DNA from 3 places in the Vagococcus sp. AM17-17 genome. Region 2 is predicted to be linked to each of the others. Evidence: predicted binding sites of a transcription regulator. Region 2 holds the regulator's gene; each other region holds the start of a gene.

Region 1 (4,940 bases), on a different contig from region 2:
AAAAGTTTCACCTAATTGGCCTAACTCATCTTTCCCATAGACTTCTACTTGACCGGAATAGTCACCATTAGCAATGCGATCTGCTTGCTGTTTCATCTCACCAATTGGCTTTGTAATAGTTCGAGACACAAGTAGTGCGATAATCAAAGTAAAAACTAATGCAATCATGGAAGCATAGAAGAAAATCAACGTGATGTCACTGACTTGTTGATACTTACTTTCAATATTACTTTTGACATAAAGCGAACCAATAACGGTATCTCCAGTCGGCGAGTAAATTTGTTCAATATTAATAAACACTCGTTGCCCTGTTTGAGGATCTGTCCGCTCTTCTTTTTTCTGATTAAATGAATTAAACAATTCGTAATCATTTTTCTTTCCGACATCCCCTTGAAGATTCGGGTCACTTGTTGCAATTACAATCCCTTTGTCATCTACTAAACGAACTTCCAAAATATCATTTTTAGAAAATTCATCCAATATTCGCTTTAAATTTGATTCTTGTTGTGAATCATCTTTTTTGCTGATTTCAGAACTCAGATTCGTCGCTAGAGTCTCCACTTGATTGGTGACATTTTCTTCAAACGTTTGAATGGTTGATGTTTCTAGTACACGAATAAAAATTGCTCCGATAATCTCAATTGAAATCATCAACAAAAGCACAAAAACTAAAGCAATTTTAAAGTGAACAGATGAAAAAAAGGGCGTTCTCTTTTTTTTCATTATACGATTCACCTAATCTTGTTCTGGATTTCTAAGGTAGTAACCAACACCGCGTCGTGTAATCAACCAATTTGGGTGACTTGCATTGTCTTCGATTTTTTCTCTTAAACGTCTCACTGTCACGTCTACTGTACGCACATCACCAAAATAATCATAGCCCCAAACTGTTTGAAGCAAATGTTCACGTGTCATAACTTGACCAATGTGTTTAGCCAAATAATGTAATAATTCAAATTCACGATGAGTCAACTCAATTGTTTCACCACGTTTTGAAACAACATACGCATCTGGATGAATGGTTAATACACCAATCGTCAACTCATTATTTGGCGTATATTCTAATTTAGCTGTCGTGTTGTCATGACGACGTAAATTTGCTTTTACACGTGCCACTAGTTCACGATTAGAAAATGGTTTGGTTACATAATCGTCAGCTCCAAGCTCTAAGCCTAATACTTTATCAATTTCAGAGTCCTTGGCTGTTACCATAATTATCGGCGTATCATATTTTTTACGGACATCACGACATACCTCTAGACCATCTTTTTTAGGTAACATCAAATCTAAAATAATTAAATCAGGTGTCACTTCATCCACCATCTCTACGGCTTCTTCACCATCAAATGCGGTGAATACTTCATATCCTTCTTTTGTTAAATTAAATTTTACTATATCTGAAATTGGCTTCTCATCATCTACAACTAATATTTTTTTCACTATCCGTCACCATCCTTTATTTTTCTTCATTTCTATAAAGTCGTCTTTTTTATTATACAACATTTTGAATACTTAAAAAACATTTGAGATTTTCTGATTTTTTTCATACTTTTATGATTATTTTCAGTAAATATCACTTATTTAATTTCGGTATTTTGCATATGTATAAGAAAAAAATGATAAGTCTAGATTGGTTGATTTATCAATGTTTATAAACATTATAATCTGTGTTATTTATCTATCTTCTCCTTTTTCATTGTTACTTTCCTACATATGACTTAAAATTAATGTATAAATTAATTCATTTAATTTATTCGGCTAACAATTGACGTTAGACTAGGTTTCCCCTTCCCTTACAAAGTCTAGTCTTACTGAAGCAAAAAAAGTTGAGATCATTCTCAACTTTTTTTGTGTTCTCTGTTATTTTAATTGTTTTATTATGATTTGTTATGAGATTTTATTGCATCTATTTTTGATTTTAAGTAAGACTCAATATGACGATCTGTTGGCTCTGTTTCTAAACGTTCGAAGACGTTTACCATTGTTTTTAACTCATCATCATCTAAATCATCTACAATAGCTAAAAGATTTTGATTATCCTGTAATTTATCTTTTACTAGTAATCTATACTTCAAACGATTCACAGACTCTGATGTTTTTTCAATTCCTTTTTTTGTTAATTTAGTTATCACGATAACACTAGCGATACCAGTTGCTGCCATGACACATTTTGTTGATTTCTTCATGCTCATCATCCTCCATCTCTTTACAACCTATTATACCATTAAAGACTTCTTTCACGTACTAAAAACCTTTTTCTATTATTTGTATCTCATTTCCTTACTCTCTTAATAAAATAAAAAAACGCTGATAGACCAGCATTTTAACAAATGCATATATCAACGTTTTTCTTCTAAAAATGGGCTGTAGGGGGTTCGAACCCATGACCCACGGATTAAGAGTCCGTTGCTCTACCAACTGAGCTAACAGCCCTAAGAAATGAACAAAATTATTATATCACTAGTTATTTTTTCTCGCAAGAATTTATACTATATTCTACGTGTCTTTATAGGCACAATGCGTTGAGAACGAGCATCTTTTTCTTGAATAGCCTCAGCTAATTTATATAAGAAATCAATATCATCTAAACTACTTGTATCAAGTCCCAACTCCTCACCTAGTGATAATAAATTCTCTTCTGGTGAATGACGCAATAATGAATCTACTTCTACTAATATCATATCGGACAATCCTTTCGTTTTTTTAGCAAGAGATAATCCTTGAGGGTATTGTTCGTGATAGTGTAAAAATTCAAAAAACTTGACTAATACAATGACAGCTTTCTCAAAAAATTTTGGTCCAGCCACAATTTCATGAGGAAAAATATCTAGTAAAATATCTTGTAAAGCTACTTCATCCCACTCACTAAGTGTCTGAAAATGGTAATCAAACATGTACTCACTAATATACAGTATCGTTTGTCGTGATATCATTTGCTCTGAATAGCTTAATTGTCTATACCAAAATGTCTTTTCAAATGTATTTATTTTATTAGTTGATTCCTTCATCGCTTCTTCAAATAAACGATTTGCTTCTTCTAAATGTTCATTTATCATTGCCCCACCATCTCTTCTCATTTTATTCACTCCTCTTTGTAAAAAATGAGGGATAAACATCTTGTTCATTTAATATAACGTATGTATTTTAAAATGTCTACTATTTATAGAAAACGTTTATCCTATCTAATATTATATAGATAACATAATGTGCCCTGATTATGAGTTTCGTCCGACCACACGACAAAATTGCCATTTTTTCGATGTTTTTCCTATTTACTTTTGTTATGTCTATGTCTATACTAGAGACTGTTGTCGTAGATAGATTGTAGATGAACGAAAAAATATACCCGTCCTAAAACACAATAACTAGTGGCTTTCAATAATTTAAACACAATATCTAGTGTTTAATTATTGACTTTTTTTTATTTCAAGCTATACTTGTATTTATATTATGGGAACAAATTAGGAGGAAATACTCATGAATACAATCACACTGTACACAAAAAATAACTGCCCTCAATGTTTAATGACTAAAAAATTCTTAGCACAAAAAAATGTAGAATTTAACGAAATCAACATTGACAATGAACCCCAATATATTGATTCACTAAAAAAACAAGGATTCCAAAGCGTGCCTGTTTTAAAAACAATGGATGACAACGTGACAATCGTTGGGTTTAGACCTGACCAACTTAGAACGTTGGCGGTTTAATCATGAAGCTAGTCTTTTTTTCTTTAACCGGACAGACAAGACGTTTTATTAATAAGCTAGATTTTCCATTTTATGAAATAGACACAACAAATCCTTTTCATGAGATGAATGAAGATTACCTATTGATCGTTCCTACTTATGACAAAGAAGTCACAGAAGTAGTGAACGATTTTATTGAGTATAAAACTAACCAAGAGCACTTACTAGGTGTCGCTGGTGGTGGCAATCTAAACTTTGGAGACTTATTTGTGTTTACTGCAAAAGATATCGCCAAAGATTACAACATTCCTCTCGTCTTTTCTTTTGAGTTTAGTGGAACTGATGAAGATGTAAAAAATTTTAAGAAAGTAGTGAATGAATTTGAGTCTAAAAGACCTAACTGATGTAACGTATTTCGAACTTAACAACGAAATCAACCGCCCCGTAAACGATCAAATTCCCTTATATAAAGATAAAGAAGCCCTAGATGCATTCTTTAAAGAAAATGTAGAACCAAATACCAAACAGTTTTCTTCTATAGAAGAGAAGTTATCTTTTTTAACTGAACACGATTATTTAGAAGAAGACTTTTTAAGCAATTATTCGATTGAATTTATTGAGTCTTTATACGCTTACTTAGAATCACAAAACTTTACATTTAAGTCATTTATGGCTGCCTATAAATTTTATTCTCAATATGCCTTAAAAACAAATGACGGCACACAATATTTAGAGCGTTATGAAGATCGTGTAGCATTTAATGCTTTGTATTTTGCTGATGGCAATGAAGAATTAGCTATGAGTTTAGCAGATGAAATGATTCATCAACGTTACCAACCAGCGACACCCTCATTTTTAAATGCTGGCCGTAAGCGTCGTGGTGAGTTAGTTTCTTGTTTCTTAGTCCAAGTGACTGACGATATGAACAGTATCGGTCGCTCAATCAATAGTGCGCTACAATTATCACGTATTGGTGGTGGTGTTGGTATCACACTATCAAACTTACGTGAAGCAGGGGCTCCAATCAAAGGATTTGAAGGTGCTGCAAGTGGTGTCGTTCCTGTTATGAAATTATTCGAAGATAGCTTTAGTTATAGTAACCAACTTGGCCAACGTCAAGGTGCTGGTGTGGTTTACTTAAACGTTTTCCATCCAGATATTGAAATGTTCTTATCAACAAAAAAAGAAAATGCGGACGAAAAAATTCGTGTTAAAACATTATCACTGGGATTGTTAGTTCCGGATAAATT
Region 2 (4,940 bases):
AATCAAATCTTTTTCCAATACAATTATCAAGTTTTTATCATCTTCTGGTACATCTTTCAATGCATCATACTGCCTTGGTGTCATATATTCTTCATCAATGATGAGGTCTAGTGGCAACTCAACAGGTTCAAGCGAACGAGATGATGGTACAGTAAGAATGGTTTCAACCGTCATATGAGCGTAATAACCCAACTCATCAACTTTTAAAAACCCATTTACTTTAATCGGAGAAATATCAATAATAGATGGTTCTCTTTGTTCTAAAGAGGCGTTTAAATCAATCGTTTCTTCAAAATCAACTTGACTTCCACGAAACTTATTTAGTTCTGATAAAGCCCACTTCATTCTATCACTCCTTAAGCAACAAAAATAATTATACTAGTCTGTAATCCCTTTGTCAATCAGTTTTTGATAACAGACTGACGTTAAAACTCGTTATCTAAACGACGGTTCTCACCAATCATGGTGATTTGTTTTGAGAGGTACTTGATTCGCTCCATAATCCTCTTAGCTTTAAGCGGCTCATCGTCTCCTTTTTGTGAGAAGCGTAGATGCTCTTCTTCGAGTTGTTTCATGTCTAGATTAGATGAGAAAAACGTTGGTAATTTTTCTTGCATACGGTACTGTAAGATAACACCCAGTATATCGTCTCTTATCCATGTACTCATCGAATCTGCTCCAATATCATCTAACATTAGGATAGGTGTTTTTTTTACACTATCTAGTTTAGAAGCCACACTGTCATCTTTGATTGATTGTTTCATTTCCACACAAAACGTTGGGAAATGTAAAATTGTACTCTTCACGCCTTTGATTGCTAAACTATTTGCAATTGCACCTAATAAATACGTTTTTCCGACGCCAAAAGTTCCATACAAATATAAACCTTGATGAAATTCTTTAGGATTGTCTAGATAATCATTCATAAATGTAATAGAAGCACTTAATGCTTCTTTTCGCTCAGAGGTAATGTTGAACGAATCCAAGGAAGCATCTTTAATGTCTTTAGGCATGGAAATGGCATTTACCCTATTACGAACTGTTTCGTATTCTTTTTTGCGAATCAATTCCTCTGTCGGTACATACGTTACATCAATAAAGTGATGATTTAAAAACAATTTTGGTTCATAGCCAGGAGCAATCATAGAAGCATCATTGGTTAAAAATTTTTCTTTTTCTTTTACATATTCATAAAGCTTTGCTGAGCTTTTTAAAATATCTTCATCAGATAAATACTCTCTATTTGATGCGATAAATTCTTGTACATCTTTATCTTTTTGTACAACTTCCATCAGTTGAATTAATCGATCGTTAATATTTTGGTTATTCACCGTTCGATTTAAATGCTGGTTTATGTGTTTCATGATGATCCACCACCTTGATTAAATTGTTTGAGTTGCGCCTCTAGTTTCTTCAACTCATCTCCTGCTAAAGGTGTTTCTTTTCTCACAGTAGCACTACTTGCCCATTCTGGTAAGGTTTCTTTTCTAGCAGGTTGTTTTGTGTAGTTTCGATTATATGTTTTCTTCACTTTTTTATTTTCAGACTCTTTTTTAAAGTTCTTTACTTGAATGAGTGCTGCAGATGCCGTTGTAATCTTATGCTGTGACCAGTCATTGGCTATAGTATTTACCATATTCTGGTTTAAAGATGAATTACCCAAAACAACTAAACAATAGTGTATCAACATGTTAATAACCTCAACAGGTAAGTTTGACTGTTTCTTCAAGTTTTCTATCGTCCACCGTTCATTCTGTGAGACAAACCCGTTTTTCTGATCTTTAATTGATTTCAAAAATACAAGTGGGGGAATCTTCTCACAAGAGACGATAACATCAATCTCTTGTTGAGTGAATCCTTGATGTTTTAAATCATTTTTATGTCGGCTAAGTTGTTCGTCACTATTTATCGTTGGTTGAGCTTGTACCGTATTTTGTCCAGTTGGCTTTTTAGCTTGATGATACGTCTTATAGATACGTCTCTTAAACTCTTTGACATCAACTTGATTAGTCACATAGTCCAAACAATACTTAACATGATTAATCATATCAAGTTCATTAATGCCATATAACCCATGAACCGTTAAAATAATTGGTTTAAACTCATTAACTAAGAACGATTCATCAATATTTAATCCAGCCAAACTATCAAAGAAAAAATCCCAATCAAATGTTTTTGGCTCTATTTCAGGTTTTTTACCCACAGGCGCTTCTTTCATTTGTTGCGTCGTGTCTGATAAAAGTTCGTTGGCTTGTACCAAACGTTCTGATGCAATATGAAATACCTCAACATAACTACTTGTTACATCTGTGTATTCAGATAAATCAAGTTTTTCCGGTTTAAATAATTCCACTAAGTAATTAAATCGATCTTCACCTACTCTATCTAATAACAACAAACATAGTGTCTCATCAGATAAAAAAACTTGTGGAGATAATATATTGTTAAGAGAGTAGATATAATGATACCCCTCATCTTTTTTTCGGACATATGTTTTTAATAACCCAATTGCTTCAAGTCTAGTTCTTGCTTGATACAATTCTTGAAGCCCGTTATTCATCATATCTTGTAAAATAAAATGCCTGGTTGGTTTTTTAAAACTGTCTTTGTTAATGATTAAATTATGATACAACACTAACGCATTACCACCAACAATTGGTTGATACAGTAGGTTTAAAACACGTGTATCTTCTCCATTTAACAAGCTACAGTAATGTACCTCAAATGTATCTTTAGGCTTTAAATGGGGCTGTGTTTTAGTCACCTATTCTCACATCACTTTCTCTATCTATTAATCTACTTGCTCTTTATCAATAATTTCTTGTAACTCTTTCAAAAAGACACTCATATCTTTAAACTGACGGTAGACACTGGCAAACCTTATATAAGCTATCTCATCAAGATTAACTAGTTCTTCCATTACAAACTCACCAATTAAATTCGTTGAGACTTCGTTTTCTCCGATACTTCGAATCCTATTTTCAACTTTCTCAACAACTTGTTCCATTTGATCCATTGACACTGGACGTTTTTCCGCTGATCGGACTAAGCCTCTTAATATTTTTTCACGATTAAACTCTTCTCTTGCACCATTCTTCTTTACTACAAGCAATGGCGACACTTCTATGCGTTCAAACGTTGTAAAACGAAAGCCACAATCTTCACATTCTCTCCTACGTCTAATAGCACGATTGTCATCTGCTGGACGACTATCTACCACTCGCGATCCACTATAGTGACATCTTGGACATTGCATTTCTTTTCACCTCTTCTTTAAAGACGTCTTGATAGACTAAATAGTAGGACTATTATAACATGTAATACTGCTGTTGGTATAGATAAACAATTTTCTAGAAATTCCTTACTCAAATATTCATCACACTTTTTCGACTCTTTTCAGGATATTTTATGACTATTCATGAATTTTTTCACCAAAAAAAAGCAATTTTGAAGTCACTTGTAAAAAAAGTTTGATTTTCTCGCAAATCGTGTGACAGATTGTCACTTTAGGTGTAAGATACAGTCGTAATAAAAATTTAAGTGAGGTGTTTTAAGTGACAAACACAACAGCAGCACAACCAAAAACAGTGAAACACAAATGGTGGGCATTAGCGATTTTAGCCTTATCTGTTTCATTAGTTGTTATTGACGGAACAATCGTCAATGTATCTATTCCAGTTATTATGAAAGATTTAAAATTATCCTTTACCGATGCTGAGTGGATTATCACGCTATATTCTTTAATTTTTTCTTCCCTTTTGATTACAATGGGACGCATCGCCGATAATTTCGGACGAAAAAAAATGTTGATTATAGGGATTGCCATCTTTTTAGTAGGATCTATTATGGCAAGTTTCTCTAAAGATATCACCTTTATGTTAGCAGCCCGTTCAATTCAAGGTTTAGGTGGGGCAACAGTTCTTCCAACCACATTATCCGCTGTTAATTCACTCTTTTTCGGTAAAGATCGGATTGTCGCTTTTGCCGTATGGGGTTCTGTGATTTCTGGTATGGCAGCGATTGGACCATTACTTGGTGGTTATTTCACCACTTACATGACATGGCATTGGATTTTCTGGATTAATTTACCTATTGGGTTATTTATTATTTTAGCGTCATTAAAATATTTACCAGAAACATATGGCGAAAAAATGACAAGCGGGTTTGACTTTTTTGGATTTATTTTATCAACTATCGGCTTAATTTTATTAGTATTTGGTATTATTGAAGGCCGTAATTATGGTTGGTGGCATGTAAAAGGCGATCACCCAACACTCTTTAACTTATCCATTATCCCAACGTTACTTGTTGTAGGAGCTCTTTTCTTTGCATTATTCTTAGTTTGGGAAGCTCATTTGATTAAAAATAAAAAATCTCATTTACTTGATTTATCTTTATTCAAATTCAAAAGTTTTTCATTGGGAAATACGATTGCTGGGATTGTGGCAATTGGTGAATCAGGATTACTATTCCTATTGCCTTTATTCTTACAAAACATCTTAACATTAAGTCCAATTAAATCAGGTGCAATTTTAGCAATGATGGGACTTGGTGCATTCTTAGCTGGCGGGATGGCGTCATTTATCGTTGAGAAAACATCGTCATCATTTGTTGTGTCACTTGGTTTATTCTTAGAAACACTTGGCTTTTTTGGATTCTTTAAAACGGTTGATCCAAATAATGGCTTAACATGGATTATTGTCTGGTTAGTAGTTTATGGTATTGGGTTAGGTTTTGCTTCTGCTCAATTAACCTCTATCGTCTTAAAAGACGTGCCACCTGCTCAATCTGGTCAAGGATCAAGTATCCAATCAACTGTTCGTCAAATTGGTTCTGCTTTAGGGATTGCGATTATCGGAACAATTTTTGGATTACAATTACAACATGATATCCCACATACTTTAGATAATGTTGGCCTACCAACACAAGTCCAAAAATCA
Region 3 (4,940 bases), on a different contig from region 2:
ATTTCAGAGTTAACAGTAACGGTTGTTACATTACCTAATGATGATATGAAAGGTCGTATTATTGGTCGAGAAGGACGAAACATACGAACACTTGAAACATTAACAGGTATTGATTTAATTATTGATGATACACCAGAAGCAGTGGTATTATCAGGTTTTGATCCAATTAGACGTGAAATCGCACGTATGACTTTAGAAAAATTAATCCAAGATGGTCGTATCCATCCAGCTAGAATTGAAGAGATGGTGGAAAAATCTCGCAAAGAAATGGATGAACGTATCAGAGAATATGGTGAAAACGCAGCATTTGAAGTAGGAGTGCATTCACTTCACCCAGATTTAATAAAAATACTTGGTCGCTTAAGATTTAGAACAAGTTATGGTCAAAATGTATTAAATCATTCGATAGAAGTAGCGAAATTAGCTGGAGTTTTAGCTGAGGAGCTAGGAGAAGATGCCACTCTAGCAAGACGTGCGGGATTATTACATGATATTGGTAAAGCACTTGATCATGAAGTTGATGGCTCACACGTAGAGATTGGAACAGAGCTTGTAAGTAAGTACAAAGAAAATCCTGTTGTGATTAACGCTGTTGCCTCTCACCATGGTGACGTAGAAGCAACGTCAGTTATTTCAGTACTTGTTGCTGCTGCCGATGCATTATCAGCTGCTCGACCAGGAGCTCGTAGTGAATCATTAGAAAATTATATTAAGCGTCTTGAACGTTTAGAAGGTATTGCAAATGACTTCCCCGGAGTTGACACAAGTTTTGCTATTCAAGCCGGTCGTGAGATACGTGTGGCTGTTAAACCAAATGAAGTAACAGATGATGAAGCAGTTATTTTAGTACATGACATTCGTAAACGCATTGAAGATGAACTTGAATATCCAGGGCACATTAAAGTAACTGTTGTTCGTGAAGTACGAGCGGTAGATTATGCTAAATAGTATTGAAAAGACTCAGAGAAATCTGGGTCTTTTTTAGGCTCTTTGTCAACTAGTGTTGGTAAAAGTTCAAACGTTAGAATTTAGGATCTAGAAAGCTTTTTAGTTTTCTAGATCTTTTTTGGTGATTTGAAAGCAGACTTCTTTAAACAAATTGATAGTCGTAGCTTAAAATTATAAAAACTTCTCATGCCATAGGCATTACGCTTTATGACTTTAATATGGTTATTCATACATTCTAAAGGACCATTTGAATAAGATGTTTCAAAGGTGTTTTTTATTTCTTATCGATACTTTTTAAATGTTTTAAAAACAGTAACAAACTCTTTAAATTGTGTCGTTTGATCAATTAATTCTATAAATAAAGAATAATCTTTTGTTTGAATCGCTCTTAAAATTTGTTGATAGGTGTTGTAAGTTTCTGCCAATTTAGAATCACAGGCTAGTAGGCGTTCAAGTAATTCTTTTTCAGAAAGATACGTTTTAAATGAAGGACGCCAATGTTGCTCGATATACTCTAATTTGTCATAACTTTTTTGAAGTATCTTCCAATATTTTTTAATTCGCCTATAGATAATGCCATTATCTTTATATTTTAATTGAGTCATTATTTTAATCCGTATCTTTTGAAATGCTCTGCCGATATGTTGAACGAGATGGAATTTATCTAAAACTACTTTAGCCTTAGGGAAAACCCGTTTAGTCAAATTGATATAAGGTTGATAGGTATCTGAAACAACATATTTTACGTGTTTCCTATTAGCTAAAGAGAAGCCGTTAAAATAATTCTCATTTTTTGGTAATCTTCGATCAGGTAAAATATCAAGTAATTCATTTGTTTCGCCGTCCATCATAATAAAGCTTAATTGAACCAGCTACTTTTTTAACGGATTTAAATTCATCAAAACAAAGGACGGATGGCAGCTCATAACTATATTTCTTGATTGGTTAATATCACTCATGGCGTATTTAGAGGTTAATTGTTTCGCGACAAGACGTTTAAAATTATTAGAAATACAGTTGTTTCTAGAAACGAAAGGAGTATCTAAAACAAAGGTCGTATCACATTTTTTACAAAAGAAACGACGTTTCTTTAATCTAATATAAATGACATATTCCGAAACACTAGGCATTTTAATTAGACTAGTTGTATATCCCCATTTAATAATATTAGAGTGGTTACTTTGACAATGCTGACAGCATTGAGGAAATTCTTCTAAAAAGCCATGGAATATCCGAGAGAACACGCCTTTTATTTTTTCAGTAGATAAACAGTTTTCATTAAAAATAATATTTAGGTCTAGTATATTTAAGTTATCTTTGATAGTCTGTGAATATGACATGTGGTATCCTCCTTGGTTTGTTTTTCGCAATTTCATTCTAACGGATATCACATGTTTTTGTGTACAAAAAAAACTGCCGGTAACTTTTGTTACCAACAGTAGAAATTATAGAGCTCTTTTTTATTGTCTCATGTGTATTATTAGTGAATTAGAAAACAAAATAATTTGTTGACAAGAATAAAAGTTAACACATCAACTTTTCATCTATATATAGTGGTTTTTAATTAAAAAATAAAATTAAAACACTATATATAGTTGAAAAAAGACTCTCGTTGGGATAAGATATAAGTTGAATACATAAAGGGAGTTCGATGATAATGATTGAAGAAACAGAATTAAATGAAAAAATGAGCAATATATCAGAAGGAATTGATATGATAAATGTCATTAAAAGAGATGGTCGTACAGTTGATTTTGATGTTAAAAAAATAACAGAAGCCTTATTAAAAGCTGAGAATAAAGTAAATGGTCCAGTTGATGAATTATCGACAAAAAAAATTGAAGCGCTTGTGCAAAAAATCGTATCAGAAATTAGTGAGCGTTTTTATAAGGACGTCAAAATTTATGAGATACAAAATATTGTTGAGCATATTTTACTGGAAAATAGAGAATATGCTCTTGCACAAGAATACATTAATTATCGAACTAAACGAGATTTTGAACGAGCAGAATCGACAGATATTAATGTTACAATTGGTAAGTTGTTAAATAAAGATCAACGATTAGTAAATGAAAATGCAAATAAAGATAGTGATGTTTTTAATACTCAACGTGATTTGACAGCAGGGATTGTAGGAAAATCAATTGGCCTAAAATTATTGCCTTCTCATGTAGCGAATGCTCATCAAAAAGGTGAAATTCACTACCACGATTTAGATTATCATCCATATTCTCCAATGACGAATTGTTGTTTGATTGATTTTGAAAGGATGTTAAATAATGGTTTCAAAATAGGAAATGCTGAAGTGGAATCACCTAAGTCAATCCAAACAGCTACAGCACAAATTTCTCAAATCATTGCGAATGTCGCATCTAGTCAGTATGGTGGATGCTCGGCAGATAGAATTGACGAGTTTTTAGCGCCTTTTGCGAAAAAAAATTATGAAAAGCATTTAGAAGATGCGAAACAATGGATAGATGACGAGTCTAAGCATGATGAATATGCGAAACAAAAAACCAGCAAAGATATCTACGATTCTATGCAAAGTTTAGAATATGAAATCAATACACTATTTACTTCTAATGGTCAAACGCCTTTTACCTCGTTAGGTTTTGGTCTTGGTACAGATTGGTTTGAGCGAGAAATTCAACGTGCGATTTTCTTGAATCGTATTAAAGGACTTGGAGGGGAACATCGTACAGCGATTTTTCCAAAATTAATATTTACCATTAAAGATGGTGTAAATTTAAAACCGACAGACCCAAACTATGATATCAAAGAATTAGCATTAGAGTGTGCAACAAAAAGAATGTATCCTGATGTATTGAATTACGACAAAATTGTAGAATTGACTGGTAGTTTTAAAGTACCAATGGGTTGCCGATCATTTTTACAAGGTTGGAAAGATGAAACAGGAAAAGAAGTGAACGCTGGAAGAATGAATTTAGGTGTGGTGACACTTAATTTACCACGCATTGCTTTGGAAGCTAGTGGCGATAGAGAGAAGTTTTGGTCTTTATTAGATGAACGTTTAGCTACGGCAAAAGATGCGTTAGTTTTTCGTGTGAAGAGATGCATTGAGGCAACGCCAGCTAATGCACCGATTTTATATATGTATGGGGCGTTTGGTGATAGATTGAATAAAAATGAGTCAGTTGATGAATTATTTAAAAACAAACGTGCAACTGTGTCACTTGGTTATATTGGGTTGTATGAAGTAGCTTCATCATTTTTTGGTGGAGAATGGGAAGATAATCCTGAAGCAAAAGAATTTACTTTAGAGATTTTGAAATATTTAAAACAACATACAGATTCATGGGGTGATGAATATGGTTATCACTTTAGTGTGTATTCGACACCAAGTGAGAGTTTAACAGATCGTTTCTGTCGTTTAGACAAAGAAAAATTTGGTAAAATTGAAAATATTACAGATAAAGAATATTATACGAATAGTTTTCATTATGACGTAAGAAAAAATCCAACTCCTTTTGAAAAATTAGATTTTGAAAAAGATTATCCTAAATATTGTTCTGGAGGGTTTATTCACTATTGTGAGTACCCAGTATTACAACAAAATAGAAAAGCATTAGAAGCTGTTTGGGATTATGCATATGATAAAGTTGGTTACTTAGGGACCAATACCCCAATTGATCACTGTTATGAATGTGGTTTTGAGGGAGATTTTAATCCAACTGAACGTGGTTTTGAATGCCCACAATGCCACAATAATGACCCGAAAACATGTGATGTAGTAAAACGAACATGTGGCTACTTAGGTAATCCACAAGCAAGACCAATGGTTCATGGTCGTCACAAAGAAATATCATCACGAGTAAAACATATGAAATAAAAAAGAGTATCAAACTCTTTTTTATTTTTTTAAAGGAGTATAGAAATGAGAAATCCAAAACCAAAAGAGTGGGAATCTACTAAATATAGTAAAGGGAACATTGCTGATTATAAACCATTTATGTTTGTTGATGGTGAGGGTG

The links. The regulator NrdR, encoded in region 2, represses ribonucleotide reductase genes. The targets are predictions, from matches to a motif close to ACACNATATATNGTGT.
Region 1: the regulator NrdR is predicted to act here: its motif matches at 3,388-3,403, upstream of nrdH (glutaredoxin-like protein NrdH).
Region 3: the regulator NrdR is predicted to act here: its motif matches at 2,531-2,546, upstream of nrdD (anaerobic ribonucleoside-triphosphate reductase).

What each region holds. Positions count from the first base shown of each region.
Region 1 covers NZ_QRJY01000005.1:71,809-76,748, reverse strand. The annotation lists gene walK (cell wall metabolism sensor histidine kinase WalK) at 1-723, opposite strand, end outside; gene yycF (response regulator YycF) at 736-1,440, opposite strand; gene DW196_RS07905 (hypothetical protein) at 1,878-2,186, opposite strand; tRNA gene DW196_RS07900 (tRNA-Lys) at 2,361-2,433, opposite strand; gene DW196_RS07895 (hypothetical protein) at 2,490-3,077, opposite strand; gene nrdH (glutaredoxin-like protein NrdH) at 3,478-3,711, shown strand; gene nrdI (class Ib ribonucleoside-diphosphate reductase assembly flavoprotein NrdI) at 3,714-4,094, shown strand; gene nrdE (class 1b ribonucleoside-diphosphate reductase subunit alpha) at 4,072-4,940, shown strand, end outside.
Region 2 covers NZ_QRJY01000001.1:252,196-257,135, forward strand. The annotation lists gene DW196_RS01260 (DUF177 domain-containing protein) at 1-345, opposite strand, end outside; gene dnaI (primosomal protein DnaI) at 426-1,364, opposite strand; gene DW196_RS01270 (replication initiation and membrane attachment family protein) at 1,361-2,764, opposite strand; gene nrdR (transcriptional regulator NrdR) at 2,792-3,256, opposite strand; gene DW196_RS01280 (MFS transporter) at 3,555-4,940, shown strand, end outside.
Region 3 covers NZ_QRJY01000014.1:18,505-23,444, forward strand. The annotation lists gene rny (ribonuclease Y) at 1-948, shown strand, start outside; partial or broken gene DW196_RS11625 (ISL3 family transposase) at 1,056-1,799, opposite strand; gene DW196_RS11630 (transposase family protein) at 1,821-2,288, opposite strand; gene nrdD (anaerobic ribonucleoside-triphosphate reductase) at 2,636-4,798, shown strand; gene nrdG (anaerobic ribonucleoside-triphosphate reductase activating protein) at 4,844-4,940, shown strand, end outside.